Regions from separate parts of the Rhizobium sp. Pop5 genome, predicted to be linked through region 2. Evidence: predicted binding sites of a transcription regulator. Region 2 holds the regulator's gene; each other region holds the start of a gene.
What was found. Region 2 encodes PhoB, which activates phosphate uptake and scavenging genes when phosphate is short. Its sites were predicted from a motif close to TGTCATNNANCTGTCAT; they were not measured.
Positions count from the first base shown of each region.

Region 1: a site for PhoB is predicted at 1,892-1,908, ahead of NE852_RS18375 (esterase-like activity of phytase family protein). Genes of this name have one in related genera too.
Region 3: a site for PhoB is predicted at 2,023-2,039, ahead of NE852_RS21660 (NAD-glutamate dehydrogenase). Genes of this name have one in related genera too.

Region 1 is NZ_CP099399.1:3,271,652-3,275,834, forward strand. Features, by position in the region: gene NE852_RS18360 (helix-turn-helix transcriptional regulator) at 1-93, shown strand, start outside; gene NE852_RS18365 (helix-turn-helix transcriptional regulator) at 157-693, shown strand; gene NE852_RS18370 (NAD(P)-dependent oxidoreductase) at 791-1,774, shown strand; gene NE852_RS18375 (esterase-like activity of phytase family protein) at 2,067-3,554, shown strand; RNA gene ssrS (6S RNA) at 3,631-3,789, opposite strand; gene NE852_RS18385 (cell division protein ZapA) at 3,859-4,183, opposite strand, start outside.
Region 2 is NZ_CP099399.1:142,182-146,364, reverse strand. Features, by position in the region: gene NE852_RS02890 (aspartate aminotransferase family protein) at 1-995, opposite strand, end outside; gene NE852_RS02885 (GcrA family cell cycle regulator) at 1,421-1,954, shown strand; gene phoB (phosphate regulon transcriptional regulator PhoB) at 2,130-2,813, opposite strand; gene phoU (phosphate signaling complex protein PhoU) at 2,961-3,674, opposite strand; gene pstB (phosphate ABC transporter ATP-binding protein PstB) at 3,719-4,183, opposite strand, start outside.
Region 3 is NZ_CP099399.1:3,971,613-3,975,795, reverse strand. Features, by position in the region: gene NE852_RS21660 (NAD-glutamate dehydrogenase) at 1-1,814, opposite strand, end outside; gene pdxY (pyridoxal kinase PdxY) at 2,092-2,967, shown strand; gene NE852_RS21650 (carbonic anhydrase) at 3,040-3,681, shown strand; gene NE852_RS21645 (GGDEF domain-containing protein) at 3,778-4,183, shown strand, end outside.

The sequences.
Region 1 (4,183 bases), 1.3 Mb from region 2:
CATATCCACGACCGGTGGATCAGCGCCTATGCCGGCCATGCGCTCTCGATCCTCGACCAATTGAGAAATGATCTGGAAAACCAGCCAGAGTAACAGCGCAACTTGTCCCGGCTCGCCGAAAGCGTAAGCTGGCCGAAAATATGGGACGCAGGACAGATGACGATATCGGGGTCAGGCATACGCCGTATGCGGCTGCTGCGCAGCATGAAGCAGCAGCATCTCGCCGAACTCCTCGGCGTCAATCAGGCAACAGTTTCGCGTTGGGAACGCGGTCAGCTCGCCCTTTCGCCTGAGCAGGCTTTCAGGCTGGAACGAATTTTCGCCTCGCCGCGACATGCCTCAGCCGATGCAGCACTGAAGCGACTGGTCGAGGATTCCATACGGCCGGTGCATCTGATCTGCGACGTCACGCACCGGCTGCTGTCCGCTTCCCGCTCGCGCCAGGCGGAATGGCGCGCACCGCTCGCCGCCTTTCTCGGCCGCTCGCTTTTCTCCTATGCATCCGCTGAAATCGCCGCCACCGAACAGTCTCTCGATGAGCGTGGCTGGCATGAGGGCAGCCTCTTGTCGCTGACGTTCGAAACCGGCGCCAACGACAATGCCTTGATGCCGATCGCAGCCGGCCGTGTGACATGGGAGCGGATCACGCTTTCCGACGGCAGCGCCGGCCGCCTCGTCACAACGACCGACTGAGCTTGCAGCTTTCCTGCATTCCCATGCATAATTTATGCGTTGTCTCCGGACACCGGTCTTTATAGCGTCCGCCGCCGAAGGGTCAGGAGAGGATGCGATGACGATACTGGTGACGGGAAGTGCCGGCCACCTCGGAGAGGCGCTGATGCGCACTCTGAGGGCGGAAGGCCGGTGGGCGCGCGGCATCGATATCAAGCCTTCGGCATTTACTGACGTGGTCGGCTCGATCGGTGACCGCGCCTTCGTGAAGCAGGCCATGTCTGGCGTCCGCCACGTCATCCACGCCGCGACGCTGCACAAGCCGCATGTGGCGACCCACGGCAATCGCGATTTCCTCGACACCAATGTCGGCGGCACGCTGAACCTGCTCGAAGAGGCCGTGGCCTCGGGTGTTTCAAGTTTCGTCTTCACCAGCACCACTAGCGCCTTCGGCGCCGCATTGACGCCGGCCGCCGGCGAACCGGCGGCTTGGGTTACCGAGGACGTGCTTCCCCTAGCGAAAAACATCTACGGCGTGACGAAACTCGCCGCCGAGGGCGTCTGCGAACTCTTCGCCCGCAAATCCCGCCTGCCTGTTGTCATTCTCCGGACCTCGCGCTTTTTCCCGGAAACCGACGACGATCCTGATATTCGTAGCCGCTATTCGGCGGAAAATGCCCAGGCGAACGAACTGCTTCATCGCCGCGTCGACATCAGCGATGTGGTCGCTGCCCATCTTCTGGCGCTCGAAAGAGCGCCGGCAATCGGCTTCGGCCGCTATATCGTCTCCGCCACGACACCGTTTTCGTCAGGCGATCTCGCCGAGCTCAGGAACGATGCGCCTGTTGTCGTCGAGCGACTCTTTCCGGGCGCGGGCGCTCTCTATGCCGACCACGGCTGGAAAATGTTTCCGACGCTCGATCGCGTCTATGTCAACGAACGCGCAAGGCGGGAACTCGGCTGGCAGCCGCGATATGATTTCCGTTTCCTGCTCGATTGCTTGCGCGACCGCAGGGAATGGCGAAGCCCGCTGGCGCTCGATGTCGGCTCCAAGGGTTACCACGACGAGGTCTTTGCCGAAGGTCCCTATCCTGTCGGCTAGAGCGTTCACGCAAAGCGTGCGGCGGTTTTGCGGCCACGACATGCACAAAATCGAAGATCTGAAGCGCGGCATGCGAACCCGAAAGATCGCGCCACACCGAAGCCAGTCTCTCAAAAGCGTCATCCAGATATCACGATCCCGCCTTAGACCGTTAGCCGGGCATATGGGGGACGAAAACCGGGGCTTGTTCCGCTCGCGGCAAATCGAATCCAAGGCCAGGTTGCATTTGAAGCGGTGTCCGGCTTGCGGGAGGGCGCCGTTGCAGGAACGCTTTTGACCGAGAGGCTATTTCATGAAGAACGTCAGATCATATGCATCGCGGCTGTTCGCCGCTGTTCTCGCGGCTTCCGTCGCCATTCCGGCGGTCGCGAGTGCTGAGAATTCGGCCGCCGTCGGCAGTCTCACCTTCGTTAACAAGGGTTTGGTCGGCGTTGGTCGCATCCCGGCCAACCAGCGCGACAAGTTCGGTGAAACCTTCGGCTCCGGCTCCGGCATGGCGATCGATCCTGCCGCCTGGAGCCGCGACGGCGCCAGCTACAAGGGCACACTCTACCTGCTGCCCGACCGCGGCTACAATGCCGCCGGCACCGTCGATTACCGCCTTCGCCTGAACACCATCTCGATTGACCTGACCCCGACCGCTCCGGGTGCCGCACCCCAGGCCGGCAAGGAGCAATCCGGCGTCGACGCAAAGCTCGTCGATTCCATGCTCTTCCTCGACGACAAGGGTGGAGACATGACCGGCCTCGATCCGGAATCCGGCGTTCGCCCCGCCGCCGGCAACTTCCCGCCGCTGCCGCAAGCGGCAAACGGCAAGATATCGCTCGACGACGAAGCCATCGTCCGCATGGCCGACGGCACCATGTTCGTCAGCGACGAATACGGTCCTTATATTTATCGCTTCTCGGCCGACGGCCATATGCTCTCGGCCACTCAGCCGACGAAGGCGCTATTGCCGATGCGCAAGGGCGCGCTGAGCTTTGCCTCCAACAATCCCGGCCCCGGCGCCTCTGCGCCCGATCCGAAGGACCCGGAGACCGGCCGCCAGAACAACCAGGGCCTCGAAGGCATGGCGATGACGCCCGACGGTAAGTTCATCATAGCAGTGCTGCAGTCGGCGGCCCGCCAGGACGGCGGCGATTCCAGCTCGACCCGGCAAAATACCCGCGCCATGATCTACGACGCCGCCGATCCTGATCACCTGAAGCTGGTGCACGAATATGTCGTGCCGTTGCCGGTCTTCAAGGACGCCAAGGACAAGACGACAATCGCCGCAGAGAGCGAAATCGTCGCCCTTTCCGACACGACCTTCCTGATGCTCACCCGCGACAGCAACAACGGCCAGGGCGTGAAAGGCGACACCTCGCTCTATCGTAAGATCAACATCGTCGATCTTTCCACCGCAACTGATATCGCCGGCGGCAATTTCGATGCCGGCAAGCCGATCGCGCCGAAAGGCGTCATCGATCCCTCGCTGACGCCGGCAACGCTGACGCCGTTCATCGACCTCAACGACAAGGCCGATCTTGCCCGCTTCGGCCTGCACAACGGCGCACCGAACGACAAGAACAATCTGTCGGAAAAATGGGAAGCCATGGGTCTTGCAAGCGTTCTCGACCCGAACCTGCCGGACGACTACTTCCTGTTCGTCGCCAACGACAACGACTTCCTGACGCAGGATGGCTTCCAGGTGGGCGCAGCCTACAAGGCCGATGGCGGTGCCGACGTCGACACCATGTTCCAGGTCTTCCAGGTCACCCTTCCGGGCCTGAAGAAGTAACGGCACGCTGAATAGGGTGGACGCGCAAGCCGCGTTCGCCCATTAATCCGGCATCTTCCTTGCGATGAAGGGGAAGGTGCGATCCACGACAACCGATGGATGTTTACGATCCTGGGCGCCTACAAACGTAGGTGGGCGCCGTGTGTCCAGGCCCACGGGCCTGGCCAGGGACAGCTCCCTTTGGATCGAGTATGGCCCCAGGGATTGTGGTTCCTGTCGAGAGGCGCAGACCGCATCGCGATATATAAGGTCGTTTGCGCTGGCGCGCCAGTGGCGACGGCGGGCCGTCCTTATTTAATTGAGATCAGTTGAGTTCGGGGCCGGCGCGGCCGTTCAGCTTGTCGGTGATGCCGCGGATTCGGCTGGAAACCTCGCTGAGCGCCGCCGCGAGGTTTTCCTCGGTGCGCGCGGTCGCTGCGAGCACGGTATCGCGATTACCGCGCAGCGTCTCGAGCTCGGATTCCAGTCCGGCGATGCGCCGCGTCAGCTCGGCAATCTCGTCCATGATCATGATCCCGGCCATGACGGTGATCCGGAGATCGCCGATTTCACCGAACTGACCCTTGAGATGGCCGACATAGCGGTCGAAGCGGATGGCGAGATCGGTCAGGTGTTCCTCCTGCCCTTCC
Region 2 (4,183 bases):
AACAGCCCCTCGCCTCTGATATCCTCGATCACATCGGGATAACGATCCTTCAACGAGGCGAGGCCCTGGCGGAAAACCAGCGCGACGTCGCGCACATGCTGAAGGAAGCCATCGGCGAGGATGATGTCGAGCACGGCGCTGCCGACGGCCATGGCGAGCGGATTGCCGCCATAGGTCGAACCATGCGTACCGGCCTTCATGCCGGAAGCGGCCTCTGCTGTGGCAAGGCAGGCGCCGAGCGGGAAACCGCCACCGATGCCCTTGGCGACAGCCATGATGTCGGGAGTGATGCCCGACCATTCGTGGGCGAAGAGCTTGCCGGTGCGGCCAACGCCGGTCTGAACTTCGTCGAGGATCAGCAGCAGGCCCTTCTCGTCGCAGATCTGGCGAAGCGCCTTCATGAACTCGTTGGTGGCAGGACGGACACCGCCCTCGCCCTGCACCGGTTCGATGAGGATTGCGGCCGTGGCATCGGTGACCGCAGCGCGGACCGCTTCGATATCGCCGAAAGGCACCTGATCGAAGCCCGGCGCCTTGGGGCCGAAGCCTTCGAGATATTTCTCCTGGCCGCCCGCGGCGATCGTCGCGAGCGTCCGGCCGTGGAAAGCGCCCTCGAAGGTGATGACATGGAACCGCTCGGGATGGCCCTTGGAAAACTGGTAGCGGCGCGCCGTCTTGATCGCGCATTCGAGCGCTTCCGCACCCGAATTGGTGAAGAAAACCTTGTCGGCGAAGGTGGCGTCCGTCAGGCGCTTTGCCAGGCGCTCCTGACCCGGGATTTCATAAATGTTCGAGAGGTGCCAGACCTTGTCGGCCTGCTCCTTCAGCGCGCCCACAACATGCGGATTGCTGTGGCCGACCGATGTGACGGCGACGCCGGCGCCAAAATCGAGATATCGCTCGCCGCTTTCGGTGATCAGCCACACGCCCTCGCCTCGCTCGAACCGCAGCGGGGCACGAGAATAGGTGTCATAAAGCGGCGCGGCTTCAGCCATGGCGCGATCTCCTGATCTAAAAGTTATGGGGCAACTGACTCCGGCTAAGAAACCAGGCCCGAAAAATCAAAAATGCCGCCTCGCGGCGGCAAGCGGTACTATTTCCTTTTCGCGCTGCAATGTCAACAAAACTGCGCCCTTAGCGCATGCAGCAAGCGTGTACAGCGGCATTTCAAGTCTTCAACAGGCATTATTGCAGAAATGACACGCAGGGGCAGCAAGTTGGGGAAAACCCGAAATTCGATTCATCCGGATTCACGCGACTCTTGTCACGGAGTCAGCCTCACACTAGGTTAAAGTTCAATTACTAGACTGCATGCGGCGGAACTAGTCACCAAAATTGATCAGGCGTTTCTTGTTTCGGAGGCTTCCGGGACAACGGTGAGGGATTCTGCCATCACCAACGCAAAAGGTGGAGACAGGGCATGAACTGGACAGACGAGCGGGTCGAAAAACTCAAGAAGCTTTGGTCCGAAGGGCTGAGCGCCAGCCAGATCGCGGCGCAGCTTGGCGGAGTGAGCAGGAATGCTGTCATCGGCAAGGTTCATCGACTGAGCCTTCCGGGCCGCGCCAAGGCCGGCGGCACGGCCACGACGGCGCGAGCGCCCAAGCGTACTACGTCGGCGCCGCGCGCCCCGAACTATGCCTCGCGCATCGCCACCCGCACCGTTACCCGCCAGCAGGGCGCAACGATGCTGAAGGAAGAGATCGAGATCGAAACGATCGAGGAAATGGAATACGTGCCGAAGGGCAACGTGGTTGTGCCGATTTCCCGCCGTCTCGGCCTGACGGAGCTTACCGAGCGCACCTGCAAGTGGCCGGTCGGCGATCCGCTGAAGGAAGACTTCCATTTCTGCGGCTGCGAATCCCCCGACAACTCGCCCTATTGCAGCTATCATCAGCGGCTTGCCTACCAGCCGGTCAACGAGCGCCGCAGGGCAGCAGCCCGCGTCAGCTGAGCGTGTGACATCGCTGGACATCAGAAACGGGCCGAGCGGCCCGTTTTTTTATGGAGCTTTACGGAAGCTCAGGTTTTGGATTGTCGATCAAGTCGGCGCGTGCAGACCCTCGGCAGAATGGCGAGGATGACATCGCGGGTTTTGCCAGGATTGTCAGCGGTTAGAATGGAAGCCCTCAGGCTTCCATCGAATAGCCGGCGCCGCGGACGGTGCGGATAACGTCCTGCATGTTGGAAAAGTTCAGCGCCTTGCGCAGGCGGCCGACATGGACGTCGACGGTGCGCTCGTCGACATAGATGTCGTGGCCCCAGACGCCGTCCAAAAGCTGCGACCGGGAGAAGACCCGGCCCGGCGACGACATCAGGAATTCCAGCAGGCGGAATTCGGTGGGGCCGAGGCGGACTTCGCGGCTCTTGCGATGGACGCGATGGGTTTCGCGGTCGAGTTCGATATCGCCGCATTTCAGCACCGTCGACAGAACCTCCGGACGGGCACGGCGTAGCATCGCCTTGACGCGGGCGACGAGCTCGGGGGTCGAGAAGGGCTTGACGACGTAATCATCGGCGCCCGTCGAAAGCCCGCGGACGCGCTCGCTTTCTTCGCCGCGCGCCGTCAGCATGATGATCGGCAGGCGCTCGGTTTCCGGCCGCATGCGCAGGCGCCGGCAGAGCTCGATGCCGGAGACGCCGGGCAGCATCCAGTCGAGGATGAGAAGGTCGGGCGTGCGCTCCTGAAGCCTGATTTCGGCTTCGTCGCCTCGAAGGATGGTATCGACCTCGAAACCTTCTGCTTCGAGATTGTAGCGAAGAAGCACGCTGAGCGCTTCTTCGTCTTCAACAACTGCAACTCTCGGGATCATGCGTGTCGGTCTCCTCGCGCATGATCCTTAAACCGGGGGTGATTTAAGCAATGCATCCTGCGCAAATTCAGAATTGGCTGCGACCTGTTTGCGCGCCCGGATGGGCGCGCACGCGATCTTCTGGTCCGGGCGACTGGTCCGGAACCGTTATTCCGTAACCGCGCCAACGGTGTTGGCGCTGTCGTCCTTCGGACGATCACCTTCCGGCTGTGCGCCGGTTGCCATGTAGTAGATCGTCTCGGCGATGTTGGTGGCGTGGTCGCCGATGCGCTCGATGTTCTTGGCACAGAAGAGAAGATGCGTGCAGCTCGTGATGTTGCGCGGATCTTCCATCATGTAGGTGAGGAGTTCGCGGAACAGCGACGTGTACATCGCGTCGATCTCGTTGTCGCGTTCGCGGATCGCATTCGCCTTGTCGGCGGCGCGCGTCGTGTAGACGTCGAGCACTTCCTTGAGCTGGACGAGCGCCAGTTCGGACAGATGCTCCAGGCCGCGGGCGAGCTTGCGGGGAACGCCGGTGCTCTGGACGGCGATGACGCGCTTGGCGGTGTTCTTGCCGAGGTCGCCGACGCGTTCGAGATCGGCGGCGATCCGGATCGAACCCATGATTTCGCGCAGGTCCGAGGCCATCGGCTGACGGCGGGCGATGGTGACGATCGCCTTGTCGCCGATCTCGCGTTCGGCGTGATCGAGGATCACGTCGTCGGAGATGACTTTCTGCGCCAGCGCGGTATCGCCGTTGACGAGAGCGCGGACGGATTCGCTGACCATCTGCTCGGCCAGGCCGCCCATTTCGGAAATCCGCCTGGACAGGAACTTCAGATCATCATCATAAGCGGAAAAAATATGTGTCGATGCCATGGGGCTTTATCCTCGAATAACGGGAAGGCTTCGTGTCGCCAAAATCAGCCGAAGCGACCCATGATGTAGTCCTGGGTACGCGGATCGTCCGGATTGGTGAACATCTTGTCGGTGTCGTTCTCCTCGACGAGATTGCCGAGGTGGAACATGGCGGTGCGCTGCGAAACGCGCGCGGCCTGCTGCATGGAGTGCGTAACGATGACGATCGTGTAATTTTCGCGCAGCTCGTGGATCAGCTCTTCGACCTTGGCGGTGGCGATCGGGTCGAGCGCCGAGCAGGGCTCGTCCATCAGGATGACTTCGGGGCTGACGGCGACGGCGCGCGCAATGCAGAGGCGCTGCTGCTGACCGCCCGACAGGCCGGTGCCGGATTCGTGCACGCGGTCTTTGACCTCGTTCCAGAGGCCGGCGCGCTGCAGGCTGGTCTCGACGATCTGGTCGAGATCGGCCTTCGACTTGGCAAGGCCATGGATGCGCGGGCCGTAGGAGACGTTCTCATAGATCGACTT
Region 3 (4,183 bases), 600 kb from region 2:
CGGGTCTCGAGTTCCATGTCGTGCAGCACGACGAGTTTCGTTTCTCCACCGGCAGCCGGCACTCCGATGTCGAAGGTGCGTTCGCTGACGACGTTGAAACCGAGGTTTTCCAGAAGCGGGACACGGCGCGACAGCGCCAGCTGGCCGCCGCCATGGAAGATTTTCAGCGACAGGACGCGGCCTTGTTCCTCTTTGCGATGATAGAACTGGATGCGAAGGGGCTCGCCGGCCGCACAAGCGCCGATATCGGCGAGGTCGGCCACGGTTTCTTCGGGGGTGAAGGAGTCCTGGAAGGCCTGATCGACCGCCAGTTTCGGGGCCTTGGGTCCGGCCAATGCTTCGAAGCGGTCGTCCCAGCGTGCGGTAATTTCACGGATCGTCTGTTCCAGCTTCGCCTGCGGAATGCGCGGCGTCTTGCCGCCGGAGCGGCCGATGATGAAATGCACGCGCGCCACGCCGCCTTCCGGGAAAGCCGGGTAATAGGCGGAGACACGGCCGTCATAAACGGTCTTCAGATAGGTGCCGATGCGTTCGCGCACGATCGAGTCATATTCCTCGCGCGGCACGTAGACGATCACCGAGACGAAGCGGTCGAAATGGTCGATGCGCGGGAGCGCGCGCACGCGCGGCCGATCGGCGAGATCGTTGATCTGTTCGGCAAAGCTTGCAAGCAAAGTCGTGTCGATCTGGAAGAGGTCGTCGCGCGGGTAGGATTCCAGCGTGTTGTCGAGCATGCGGCCGGAATGGCTCATCGGGTCGAAGCCGAAATGTTCCTTCACCTTTTCGATCTTGGAACGCAGCAGCGGGATTTCGGAGGCGAGCGAAGTATAGGCCGTCGACGTGAAAAGCCCGACAATGCGCAGCTCGCCGGTGACGTTGCCCTGAGCATCGAAGCGCTTGACGCCGACATAATCCATATAGGCGCGGCGATGGACGATCGATTTCACATTCGCCTTGGTGACGATGAGGAAATCGGGGCCATCGAGGAAGGCGAGGATCTCGGGCGTCGTGGTCACGGCGTCCTTGCCGGTGCGCAGGACGAGAACATCGGGGTTGGAGAGGATGCCGAGGCCGGCGCCCTTGTCGCGCTCGACCTTGGCGTCGGCGCCCTTGCCGGAATAGACATATTCGCGCATGCCAAGGAAGGTGAAGTTCTCGTCGCGCAGCCAGCTCAGAAACGCGATCGCCTCGGCATGCTCGGCCTTCCTGCGGCCGGCGCCGTTCGCCGCAAGCTCGGCGATCACGCCGTCGAGCTTGGCGAGCATCGGCTTCCAGTCCGAGACCGAAAGGCGCACCTGCTCGAGCACGGTCTGGATGCGTTTGACGAGATCGGCGGCCTGGCTGGAATTGAGCGGCGCGATATGAAGCTGGATATGGCTGACGCGTGTGGCCGGATCGCTCTGATGATCGGCGGAATAGAGCGCGGCTTCCTTGCCCTTTTCCATCACCAGAATGGGATGGACGGCCATGAAGAGATCGCGGTGGGTGCTCGTCACCTCGCCCATGACCGATTCATAGAGGAAAGGCATGTTCTGGTCGGTGACCGAAAGCACCGCAACGGCGGTGCCGTCAGGCGTCACCTCGGCAATGGTGTCGATGCTGACGCGTGGCGTCTTGCCGTTCCAAGCGGCGAGTTCCTTGGCCGAATGCACGGCGGAAAGCGCCAGCATCTCGGGCGTATAGAGTTCGAGATCGTCATTGCTGGCCCGGCCGAAGAGAATTTCCGGATCGAGATGCGCCTCGCCCGTCGCCTTGGCGATCTTCTGCGCGCTTTCGATCTGTTTTTCTCGTTTCGGATTGTTTCTCGCAGCCATAGATCGCCTCCCGCAATGGACTGATTTTCTGCAAGCTAGCAGAAGATTCCTCGAAAAAATCTCTAAAATAGAGGTCTGAAGGACCGTTTTGATGCTTTTTTGACGCTAGAAATGGGAAATTGTTAGAGATTTTTCCGCTTTCGTGGCCAAAACGAACAGAAACGGCCATTTTCGGGTATTTCGTTTCGCCAGACATTTCCATGCTCACGTGAAGAATGGTTGACAGTGCGGCGTCAAAAAGATCATCAAACGCGAACATCATTCGGACCTTGATATCATGTCGGAAAATGCAGCGGGCGCAGTCATCGTCATCTCGAGCCACGTGGTGCGCGGCTCAGTCGGCAACCGGGCGGCCGTCTTTGCGCTGGAGACGCTCGGTCATCCGGTCTGGGCGCTTCCAACAGTCGTGCTGCCCTGGCATCCCGGTCACGGCCGCTCGACGCGGTTGACATTCGCGGAAGCCGATTTCGACGCGGCGGTCGACGATCTTATCCGCGCGCCCTGGATCGGCGAAGTCAAGGCGGTGCTTTCCGGTTATTTCGGCAATGCCGCCCAGGCGCGCTCCGTCGCCCGGCTGGTCGGGGCGCTGAGACAAGACAATCCCGAATTGCTCTATGTCTGTGACCCCGTCATGGGCGATCTCGGAGGCCTCTACGTGCCGGAAGCAACGGCAGAGGCCATTCGCGACCATCTCATCCCGCTCGCCTCGCTCGCAACGCCGAACCGTTACGAACTCGCCTGGCTTTCGGGGGCGGCCCTCGAAGACAATAGCGCGATCATGGAGGCGGCGCTAGCACTCGGGCCGTCGCGCATGCTCGTCACGTCGGCCGTGCCGATGATGGCTGGTGGTACCGGCAATCTCTATCTCTCCGGCCGTCACGCACTTCTTGCCGAGCACCGCGTCGTCGAGAACCCGCCGAACGGTCTCGGCGATCTGCTTGCCGCGGTCTTCTTGTCGCGCCTGCTTTCCGGCCTCGAGGACGAAAAGGCGCTGCAACTTGCCACCGCCAGCGTCTTTGAAGTGCTTGCCCGCGCCGTCAAACGCGGCAGCAACGAGCTGATGCTGGCAAGCGACGCGTCCAGCCTTTCGACGCCGATGGCCATGGTGCAGATGCGCCGGCTCGTGCATCCGGCGCAGCGGCGGAAAAAATGACGCATTTGTCGATGCATGCATTTTGCAGTGCAGCAGTTGATCTTATCGTCCGTGCGCGCTAATCCAGAAGGCATGCAGCGTTTTCCAACACTTCTTCTGGACGGCTATCGCAACTTCATGAACGGGCGTTATGCCGACGCCCGCGACAGGTATCGGCAGCTTGCCGAAAACGGCCAGAGCCCGAGCACCCTGGTCATTGCCTGTTCGGACTCGCGTGCGGCGCCGGAGCTGATCTTTGATGCCGGCCCGGGCGAACTCTTCGTCATCCGCAACGTCGCCAACATGGTGCCGCCCTACGAGCCGGACGGTCATTTCCATTCGACATCGGCCGCACTTGAATTTGCCGTTCAGGCGCTGAAAGTCTCCGATATCGTCGTGATGGGTCATGGCCGCTGCGGCGGCATCCGTGCAGCGCTCGACCCGAATGCCGAGCCCCTGTCTCCCGGCGATTTCATCGGCCGCTGGATGTCGCTGGTCAAGCCCGCCGCTGAGCAGATCCAGAGCAACGATGTGATGACGGCCGCCGAGCGGCAGACGGCGCTGGAGCGTGTCTCCATCCGCAATTCCATCAACAATCTCAGGACCTTCCCCGATATCAAGGCGCTCGAAGAAGCAGGAAAAATGCATCTTCACGGCGCCTGGTTCGATATTTCGACGGGCGAGCTCTGGGTCATGGACGCCGAGACGCGCGATTTCATTCGTCCCGAAATTTAGGGACTTGCCGCTTTATCAGTTTTTTAACAATTGATGCTAAGGTTGCGGTCTATTGGTCGCGCATGACCGACGTTTTGATCACCGTGGCGATTGGCGATGAAGTTCGAAACCATCAAAAGGGTCATCCTGGCCGCCATCATGCTGCCTTTCGTCTTCATGCTGATTGAAGGCGTCGTCGTCATCCGCTCTTCGCTCAGACAATACAGGGATCTCGAAAAGGACCGGCAGTTCGCCGACGTGCTCGCCCGCGGCGGGTCCATCGCCGCCACGGAGATCCTCAGTGAAATTGGCGCCACCCGCCTCTACCTCGCACGTCCCAATAGCAGCACTGCCGCCGACATGCAGAGAAGCCGGGTGATGCTCGATCGCGAGCGCAGCGCCTTCTATGCCAGCCTGCCCCCCCGCGATACGCTCGAGGAGGGGCTCGCGGGCGAATTATCGATTCTCAGCCTTGCCTATAGCCGCATCGTCGCCGCACGTAGCGCCGTCGACCAGGGCCTTT